Regions from separate parts of the Mesorhizobium monacense genome, predicted to be linked through region 2. Evidence: predicted binding sites of a transcription regulator. Region 2 holds the regulator's gene; each other region holds the start of a gene.

Region 1 (3,272 bases), 3.4 Mb from region 2:
ATCGGCACCATGGTCTCGACGCGGCGGTCGAGATTGCGCGGCATCAGGTCGGCCGAGGAGATGTAGATGACCGCCCCGTCCGAGGGCAGACCATGGCCGTTGCCGAAGCAGTAGATGCGGCTGTGTTCGAGGAAGCGGCCGACGATCGACTTCACCCTGATGTTCTCGGAAAGGCCGGGCACCTGCGGCCGCAGGCAGCAGATGCCGCGCACGACGAGATCGATCTCGACGCCGGCACGGCTGGCATCGTAGAGCGCGTCGATGATGATCGGGTCGACGAGCGAATTCATCTTCATCCAGATGCGGGCCGGACGGCCCTCCAGCGCATGCTGAACCTCGTCCGAGATGTGTTTCAAGATGCGCTTGCGCAGCGTGAAGGGCGAGATCGCCAGCCGCATCTCCTCGGCGGGCTCGGCATAGCCGGTGATGAAATTGAACAGCTGGGCGACATCGCGGGCGATCGTCGGGTCGGTGGTGAAGAAGGACAGGTCGGTGTAGATGCGCGCGGTGACCGGATGGTAATTGCCGGTGCCGAGATGCACGTAGTTGCGCAGCTTGCCGTCCTCGCGCCGCACCACCAGCGACATCTTGGCGTGGGTCTTCAGCTCGAGGAAGCCGAACACCACCTGGACGCCGGCGCGCTCCAGGTCGCGGGCCCAGCGGATATTGGCTTCCTCGTCGAAGCGCGCCTTGAGCTCGACAAGTGCGGTCACCGACTTGCCGGCCTCGGCCGCGTCGACCAGCGCGCGCACGATCGGGCTGTCGTTGGAGGTGCGGTAGAGCGTCTGCTTGATCGCCACCACTTCCGGGTCGGCCATCGCCTGGCGCAGGAACTGCACCACCACGTCGAAGGATTCATAAGGATGGTGGACGACGATGTCCTTCTCGCGAATGGCGGCGAAACAGTCGCCGCCATGTTCGCGGATGCGCTCGGGAAAGCGCGGATTGTAGGGCATGAATTTGAGATCGTCGCGGGCCACCGCCACGATCTCTGAGATCTGGCTGAGCGCCAGCGGCCCGGTAAGCACGCTGATGCGGCTCGACGAGACGCCAAGCTCGCCGGCGACGAAGTCGCGCAGCGCCGGCGGCATCGACATGTCGAACTCGATGCGGATGACCGAGCCGCGGCGGCGGCGCTTCAGCGCCGTCTCGAACAGGCGCACCAGATCTTCGGACTCCTCCTCAACCTCGATATCGCTGTCGCGGATGAGGCGGAACGTACCGGAGCCCTTGACCTCGTAGCCGGGGAATAGCTTGCCGATATAGAGGCCGACCGCCTCTTCCAGCGGAATGAAGCGGACATGGTTCTTGCGGTCCGGCAGGCGGATGAAGCGCTTCAGCGCCACCGGCAGGCGCAGCAGCGCGCTCATCTCCTCGCCATTCTTGCGGTGGCGCAATTGCAGCGCCATCGAGAAGCCGAGGTTGGGGATGAACGGGAACGGGTGCGCCGGGTCGATCGATAGCGGGGTGAGCACCGGAAACACCTGGTCCTGGAAATGCTCTTCCAGCCAGGTCCTCTCGTCCTTGGTCAGGGCGTCGCGGGTGATGCTCTCGATGCCTTCCTTGTTGAGCAGAAGCATCAGCGCCGAAAGGCTCTTCTGCTGGTCCTCCTGCAGGCGCTCGACCTCGCGCAGCAGCTGTTCGAGCTGCTGCTCAGGCGTGCGGCCGTCAGGGCTCTTCAGCGCGATGCCCTCGCGCACCTGGCCGGCGAGGCCGGCGACGCGGACCATGAAGAACTCGTCGAGATTGGCGGCCGAGATCGACAGGAAGCGAACCCGCTCGAGCAGCGGGTGATGCACATTCAGCGATTCCTCGAGGACGCGCCGGTTGAACTGCAGCCAGGAGAACTCGCGGTTGACGAAACGGTCCGGGTTGCCACCCTGGGGGCTGGCCTTTTCCACCGTGGTGAATTCGCTCTGCACCGGCTTCAGTTCGTTCATGGTTCCTGCTCTTCCCGTGCCACATTGTTTTAGTCGCATTTGTGCGACGCCAAGCGATTCCGCTTGACTGCAAAAGGCTCAAGCCGGTTAACCGGCTTAACTTATCCTCTGACAGGCTTTTACGACAGTTTCATTTCATCGATCTTGCAAACAGGCGGGTTATGATCCAGATGCAGACGAGACCGAGTTAAGGAGACGACGATGGCAGGCGGTTCCATTCCCCATTTCCAGAACGATGCGGGCCATTCGGCGATCGACATCGGGGTCCGGGAATTCATGTGCACCGGCGCCAATCCGCCTTTCGACCATCCGCATGTGTTCCTCGACATGGGCGACGACAATGAAAAAGTCTGCCCCTATTGCTCGACGCTCTACCGCTATTCGCCGAAGCTGAAGGCAACGGAAACGCAGCCCGCCGGCTGCTTCTATATCGACCAGGCTGCCTGATTCCCTCGCCGCCATGAGTGACACGCGGTCCCGGCAAATTGTCATCGCCGGGGCTGGCATCGCCGGGCTGACCGCAGCCCTTGCCTTTGCCGCACGCGGCTATCCGGTAAAGCTGTTCGAACAGGCCAGACAGCTCGAAGCGACCGGCGCCGGCATCCAGCTTTCCCCCAACGCAACACGCATCCTGCGCCAGCTTGGCGTGCTCGACCGGCTCTCGCCACACGCGGTGCGGCCGGAAGCGGTCGTGCTGAAGGATGCCGCGACGCTCAGCGAACTTGCCCGCGTGCCGCTCGGGCAGGCAGCCGAGAGCCGCTGGGGCGCGCCCTATCTCGTCGCTCATCGCGCCGACCTGCAGGCCGCGCTGACGGCGCAGGTGGCGGAGCGGCCGGGGATCGATCTCGTCACCGGCGCCCGCGTCAGCAGCGTCGCCACCGGACCGCACGGCATCGCCGTGACGGCCGAAGCCGACGGCAAGACCGTCGAAGTCGAAGGATCGCTGTTGGTCGGCGCCGACGGCGTCTGGTCGCGGGTCCGGGAGCGGTTCTCTGACCAAAGGGCAATTTCCGGCAAAAGCCGTTTTTCGGGCGAGCTGGCCTGGCGTACCACGGTTCCAGCCGACTGTGCCGCCGGCAAGGCTTTTGCCGCCGTCGGCGTCGTGAACGCAGTCACCACCTTCCTGCATCCCGGTTTCCACATGGTCGCGTATCCGGTCAGCCGGGGTACTGCCTTCAACCTCGCCGCCTTCACCAAAGGCGAGCGCATCGCCGAGGCGTGGTCGGGCCATGCCGATACCAGCATCCTCACCGAGGCCATGCGCGGCACCGCGCCTGCACTTGCCCGCCTGGCCGAGGAAGCCAGCCCGTGGATGGCCTGGCCGATCCATAC
Region 2 (3,272 bases):
GTCGCCGTCATCGATTATGCCGGACAGGTCATTGCCGAGGAACAGCGCCGCCTCGACACGCTGACCATGCCGCGCGACGAGCTGATCGGCGAATGCACGGCAATAGTCCGGCGCCGGTTCGAGGATCCGGACCTCGATGTGCGCAGCGTCGCCCGCATCGCGATGGGCATCCAGGGCATCACCGACACCCATGCCCGCGCCATGCTGTGGTCGCCGATCACGTCGCTGACCGACATCCCCTTTGCCGACATTCTGGAAGGCGAATTCGGCATTCCCGCCACCATGGAAAACGACTGCAACATGATGGCGGTGGCGCTGCAATGGCGCGATCCCGACCGCTACCGCGACGATTTCATCGCCATCCTGCTCTCGCACGGCATCGGCATGGGGCTGGTGCTGAAGGGCGAACTGTTCACCGGCACTCATTCGTCCGGCGGCGAGTTCGGCCACATGATCCACCGGCCGGGCGGTGCGCTCTGCCGCTGCGGACGGCGCGGCTGCGTCGAGGCCTATGCCGGCAACTATGCCATCTGGCGCAACGCCAGGATGATGAGCGAGGATGCCGAACCGGTCGATGTCGGCGATGCCGACATGCGCGCGCTCGCCGCGCGGGCGCGCGAGACCGACGGCCCGGAGCGCGAAGCCTATCGCAAGGCCGGCGAGGCGCTCGGCTTCGGCCTTGGCAGCCTGTTCGCACTGATCGACCCGGCACCGGTCGCCATGGTCGGCGTCGGCGCCGCCGCCTTCGATCTGATCGAACCGGCGCTGCGCGAGGCGATTGCCCAGACTGCCGGCGGCCAGCACTCGAAATCGATCTCCTTCGACACCGAGCCGAATGAGTTGCCGCTGATCCGCGAGGGCTGCGCCATGCGCGCGCTCGGCTTCGTCGACCAGGAGATTTTTGCGCCGGGCGTCCAGCAGCGAACGGTCGCCGGCAAGAGCGTTGCCTGAAACGTCAGACCCCCAATCGTGAGCGTCTATGATGAAGAGCTACCGTAACCGGCATGGCGTGACATATTACCTGCCGGACTTCGGCCCGCCAGTCCGTTGGCTTTCTTGCGCCGATGTCTCGTCCCGTGAAACTGATCTTCCCGTCGTGTCCTACTTCGAATGCGACGCCGAAAATCTTGGTTGTCGGGCAATGCACATTTACGCAGATGGTCGCGTGCTCCTCGCCTATCCCGGCGGTCTCGACGGCGATCACTTGCCCGAAGGGGAACTGCCGCCGGTGGGAGAGGTCGACGACCCAGATGGCGCGCAAACCCGCGAGACCACCAAACCCGAGTTCGATGCTCTGTGGGCTGTACTGTCTCGCTTAGAAAGTAGCGCGTGAATCCCGATCTGTCGGGATGGAAGGGTCCTAATCTTCCCTGATGGCGTAGCCGGCGCCGCGGATGGTGCGGATGACGTCGGGCATGCGGCCATTGTTGACCGCCTTGCGCAGCCGGCCGACATGCACGTCGACCGTGCGCTCGTCGATATAGATCGTCTCGCCCCAGACATTGTCGAGCAGCTGGCTGCGCGAAAACACCCGGCCCGGATGCCGCATCATGAATTCGAGCAGTCGGAACTCGGTCGGTCCGAGCCTGATCTCGCTCTTCTTGCGGTAGACCCGGTGCGACTCGCGATCGAGCACGATGTCGCCAACCTTCAGCATGCTGGACAGCACTTCCGGCTTGGCGCGGCGCAGCAGCGCCTTGACCCTGGCCATGAATTCCGGCGTCGAGAACGGCTTGACCAGATAGTCGTCGGCGCCGGTGGAGAGGCCCCGCACGCGGTCGCTCTCTTCGCCACGCGCCGTCAGCATGATGATCGGCAGCCGCTCGGTCTCGGGCCGCATCCTCAGGCGCCGGCAAAGCTCGATGCCGGAAACCGCCGGCACCATCCAGTCGAGCACCAGAAGATCGGGCACATTCTCCTGCAGGCGGATCTCGGCCTCGTCGCCGCGCGTCACCACCTCGACCTGGTAGCCTTCGGACTCCAGATTGTAGCGGAGCAGCACCCCCAGCGGCTCCTCGTCCTCCACCACCATGATGCGTGGCGCGATCATCGGTCGGTTACCCCTGTCATGCCGCCGGCGCGGACATCGCCGTCTCGTCCTGTTTGGGACGATTGGCGGGCAATTGCGAGCCGGTCAGAACGTAGTAGGCGTTCTCGGCAATGTTGGTGACATGGTCGCCGATGCGCTCCAGATTCTTGGCGCAAAACAGCAGATGCGTGCAGGCCGTGATGTTGCGCGGATCCTCCATCATGTAGGTCAGCAGCTCGCGGAACACCGACGTGTACTTGACGTCGATGCGCTCGTCGTCGTTCCGAAGCTTGGCGAGTGCCGCAGCGTCGGCGGCGGCGTATTGCTCGATCACCCGTTGCACCTGGACCAGCACCAGCTGCGCCATCACATCGATGGAGTGCGAGAGGTCGCGCGGCGTGACGCTGAGGCCGACGGTGCCGACGCGCTTGGCGATGTTCTTGGCAAGGTCGCCGATGCGCTCAAGATCGCCGGCCATGCGGATCGAACCGACCACCGCGCGCAGATCGTTGGCCATCGGCTGGCGCTTGGCGATCAGCGTGATGGCGCGGTCGTCCAGCTCGCGCTGGCGCGCATCCATGATGGCGTCGTCTGAGACGACGCGCTGCGCCAGCGCATTGTCCGATGTCAGCAATGCACGGGTTGCCCCGCCGACCATCGAGCCGGCCAGTTCGCCCATGTCGGAGATCAGCTTGCTGATCGCCCCGAGATCCTCGTCGAAAGAGGCGACGGTATGATGTTCACCCATGATCCTGTCCTCGTGCCTGAAAATTGCCGCCGGACCGCTCAGCCGAACCGGCCGGTGATGTAGTCCTGCGTGCGCTTGTCGTCGGGGTTGGTGAACATCTTGTCGGTGGCGCCCTCCTCGACCAGATAGCCGAGGTGGAACATGGCCGTGCGCTGCGACACGCGCGCCGCCTGCTGCATCGAGTGCGTGACGATGACGATCGTGTAATTCTGGCGCAGCTCGTCGATCAGCTCCTCGACGCGGGCCGTGGCGATCGGGTCGAGCGCCGAGCAGGGCTCGTCCATCAGGATCACTTCCGGCGACACGGCGATGGCACGCGCGATGCACAGGCGCTGCTGCTGGCCGCCGGAAAGGCCGGTGCCGGGCTCTTGCAGGCGATCCTTCACCTCGTTCCAGATCGCCGCCTTCTTCAGGCTCGATTCGACGATCTGGTCCATGTCGGCCTTGCGCTTGGCCAGCCCGTGGATGCGCGGGCCGTAGGCGACGTTCTCGTAG
Region 3 (3,272 bases), 2.5 Mb from region 2:
CCGTTCGTGCGTCGGCGGAAACCGCCAGCCGCGCCGCGATCAGCCGCTCGCGCTCGGCCTTGCGCCAGCGTCGCACATCGGTCCATTCGGTGGGCGGCGTGCGGAACTCGGGATCGAGCTCATGCATGAAGCAGGGCGGCGAGGAATACTGCGCCGGATCTTCGCCGTCACGATCGTTAGCCATGCTTCATTCCCGTCATCCAGTCCGGTGAGGCTATACCCCGCATGAACCGGCCGGCATGTGCATTCACGACATCGAGCGGCGAGTCCCGGGCAGTCGGGACATTGTTGCAGTGCACAAAAATACCTATATCGAAGCTGGTGAATTTACGCGCCCATGGGGTGAATGAGATGAACGAAGCCAGCCATCATGTCGTCGTTGTCGGCGCGGGGTTCGGCGGCCTCGAATTCACCCGTGCGCTGTCGGGTGTGCCGGTGCGCATCACCATGATCGACAAGCGCAACCACCATCTTTTCCAGCCGCTGCTCTATCAGGTGGCGACCACGGCGCTAGCGACCTCGGAGGTTGCCTGGCCGATCCGCCATCTGTTGCGCAAGCGCAAGGACGTGACGACGCTGCTCGCCAATGTCAGCGGCGTCGACCGTGCCGGCAAGCGTGTGCTGCTCGACGATGGCAGCGCGGTCGCCTACGACACGCTGGTGCTCGCCACCGGTGCCCGCCACGCCTATTTCGGCCATGACGAATGGGAGCCTTTTGCGCCGGGGCTGAAGACGCTCGAGGACGCGACCACCATCCGGCGGCGCGTCCTTCTGGCCTTCGAGCAGGCCGAGCGGGAAACCGATCCCGAAAAGCGAAAGGCGCTGCTGACGCTGGCAATCGTCGGCGGCGGGCCGACCGGCGTGGAACTGGCCGGGACTATTGCGGAACTCGCGCGCGACACGCTGCGCGGCGAGTTCCGCAACATCGACACGCGCCAGACGCGTGTGGTGCTGATCGAGGCCGGCGACCGGATCCTTGCCAATTTCGAACCTCAGCTCTCGGATTATGCAAGGAAGGCGCTCGAGCGACTCGGCGTCGAGGTGGAACTCGGCCGCGCGGTGACACGCTGCGACGCCGAGGTCGTCGTCTTCGGCGGCACAGTCCTGCCGGCCCGGACAATCCTGTGGGCGGCAGGCGTTGCGGCGTCGCCGGCCGCCGAATGGCTGGGGGCGGCGGCGGATCGCGCGGGCAGGGTGCTCGTCGAGCCCGACCTCACCGTGGCGGGCAGCCCGGAGATTTTTGTCATCGGCGACGCGGCACATGTCCTGCGGCCTGACGGCAGGCCGGTGCCCGGCGTAGCCCCGGCCGCCAAGCAGGCGGGATGGCATGTCGCCGCGACCATCAAGGCCAGGCTTGCCGGCGACACGGCGCCGAGGCCGTTCCGCTACAAGCATGACGGCGATCTGGCGACGATCGGCAAGCGCGCCGCGGTCATCGATTTCGGCTGGATCAAGCTTACCGGCTGGCCCGCCTGGTGGCTGTGGGGCATCGCCCACATCTATTTCCTGATTGGCTTTCGCAACCGGCTGGCGGTGTCGCTTAGCTGGCTATGGATCTATGCGACCGGGCAGCGCAGTGCGCGGCTGATCACCCAGGGCGATGACGACAAGGGCTGACCTTGCTTGGCGCGAAGACGTTTCATCCGCCCGTCACCTTTTGCTGATCGACTGGATTCCCGATGGACATGGCCGGATTTCAGCGCGAAGCTTTTGCTTCGGGCAGGGCTTGTCGCATTGTCGAAACAGGAAAAAACAATGTCCCAACTGCTCCACCCTGTCTCCCGCCGCTCGTTGCTGGCGGGCGCCGCCGCAACCGGGGCGCTGATCATGCTGCACCCGTTCTCAGCCCGCGCCCAAGCCAACCAGGCGCATCTCAGGATCATGGAGACGACCGACATCCATGTGAACGTGCTGCCCTATGATTACTACGCCGACAAAGCAAACGACACGATGGGCCTGTCGCGGACGGCTTCGCTGATCGATGCGGTGCGCAAGGAAGCGGTCAACTCGATGCTGATCGATAATGGCGACCTTTTGCAGGGCAATCCGATGGGCGACTACATCGCCTATGAGAAGGGCATGAAGGACGGCGACCTTCATCCGATCATGAAGGGCATGAACCTGCTTGGCTACGAATGCTCGACGCTCGGCAACCACGAGTTCAACTACGGCCTGTCGTTCCTGGACAAGGTGTTGGCCGGCGCCAATTTTCCGCTTGTCTGCGCGAACCTGATCCGCGGCACCCAGCTCGCTACCAATCCGCGGGACGACAAGCTCTACCTCAAGCCATACGTGATCCTCGACAAGAAGATCAGGGACGGGTCGGGCGCCGAGCAGCCGATCAAGATCGGCATCATCGGCTTCGTGCCGCCGCAGATCATGGTCTGGGATCTGAAAAACCTCGAAGGCAACGTCAAGACGCGCGATATCGTCGAAGCGGCCAAGGCCTGGGTGCCCGAGATCAAGGAGCAGGGCGCCGACATCGTGATTGCGCTTTCGCATTCCGGCATCGACGTCAAGCAAGGCGACATGATGGAAAATGCTTCCTTCTTCGTAGCCGGCGTCGAAGGCATCGATGCGGTCTTCACCGGTCACCAGCATCTCGTCTTCCCCGGCAAGAAGGATTTTCAATCGCTTGAGGCCGTCGACACGCAAAAGGGCACACTACAGGGCAAGCCTGCCGTGATGGGCGGGTTCTGGGGGTCGCATATGGGCCTGATCGACCTGCTTCTGGAGCGCGACGGCTCGAAATGGCGGGTCGTTTCGGCGACCTCCGAGGCGCGGCCGATCTACGAGCGGGTCGACAACAAGAACAAGGCGACGGTCGGCGACGACAAGCGCATCATTGCCGCACTGGAACAGGATCATGAGGCGACGCTGGCCTATGTGCGCCGTCCGGTCGGCAAGACGTCGGCGCCGCTCTATTCCTATTTCGCGTTAGTCGCTGACGATCCGTCGGTGCAGATCGTGAATCAGGCGCAGAGCTGGTACCTCAAGGACATCCTCAAGAGCACGCAATGGAAGGACGTGTCGTTGCTGTCGGCCGCGGCTCCCTTCAAGGCCGGTGGGCGCAGCGGCGCCGACTACTATACCGACGTGCCGGTGGGCGACATCGCTATCAAGAATGTCGCCGATCTCTATCTCTATCCGAACACCGTGCGGGCGGTTGAAATCACCGGCGCACAAGTCAAGGAATGGCTGGAGATGTCGGCCGGTATCTTCAACCGGATTGAGGCGGGCAAAGCGGACGAGCCGCTGATCAACACCGATTT

Evidence for each region. The regulator PhoB, encoded in region 2, activates phosphate uptake and scavenging genes when phosphate is short. The targets are predictions, from matches to a motif close to TGTCATNNANCTGTCAT.
Region 1: the regulator PhoB is predicted to act here: its motif matches at 2,062-2,078, upstream of AC1RUK_RS15215 (RNA degradosome polyphosphate kinase).
Region 3: the regulator PhoB is predicted to act here: its motif matches at 1,638-1,654, upstream of AC1RUK_RS10885 (bifunctional 2',3'-cyclic-nucleotide 2'-phosphodiesterase/3'-nucleotidase).

What each region holds. Positions count from the first base shown of each region.
Region 1 is NZ_CM165567.1:3,156,030-3,159,301, forward strand. It holds gene AC1RUK_RS15215 (RNA degradosome polyphosphate kinase) at 1-1,940, opposite strand, end outside; gene AC1RUK_RS15220 (zinc-finger domain-containing protein) at 2,142-2,387, shown strand; gene AC1RUK_RS15225 (FAD-dependent monooxygenase) at 2,401-3,272, shown strand, end outside.
Region 2 is NZ_CM165567.1:6,601,081-6,604,352, reverse strand. It holds gene AC1RUK_RS31655 (ROK family protein) at 1-951, shown strand, start outside; gene AC1RUK_RS31650 (DUF6881 domain-containing protein) at 980-1,333, shown strand; gene phoB (phosphate regulon transcriptional regulator PhoB) at 1,361-2,050, opposite strand; gene phoU (phosphate signaling complex protein PhoU) at 2,067-2,777, opposite strand; gene pstB (phosphate ABC transporter ATP-binding protein PstB) at 2,816-3,272, opposite strand, start outside.
Region 3 is NZ_CM165567.1:2,271,244-2,274,515, forward strand. It holds gene AC1RUK_RS10875 (5-formyltetrahydrofolate cyclo-ligase) at 1-184, opposite strand, end outside; gene AC1RUK_RS10880 (NAD(P)/FAD-dependent oxidoreductase) at 352-1,617, shown strand; gene AC1RUK_RS10885 (bifunctional 2',3'-cyclic-nucleotide 2'-phosphodiesterase/3'-nucleotidase) at 1,756-3,272, shown strand, end outside.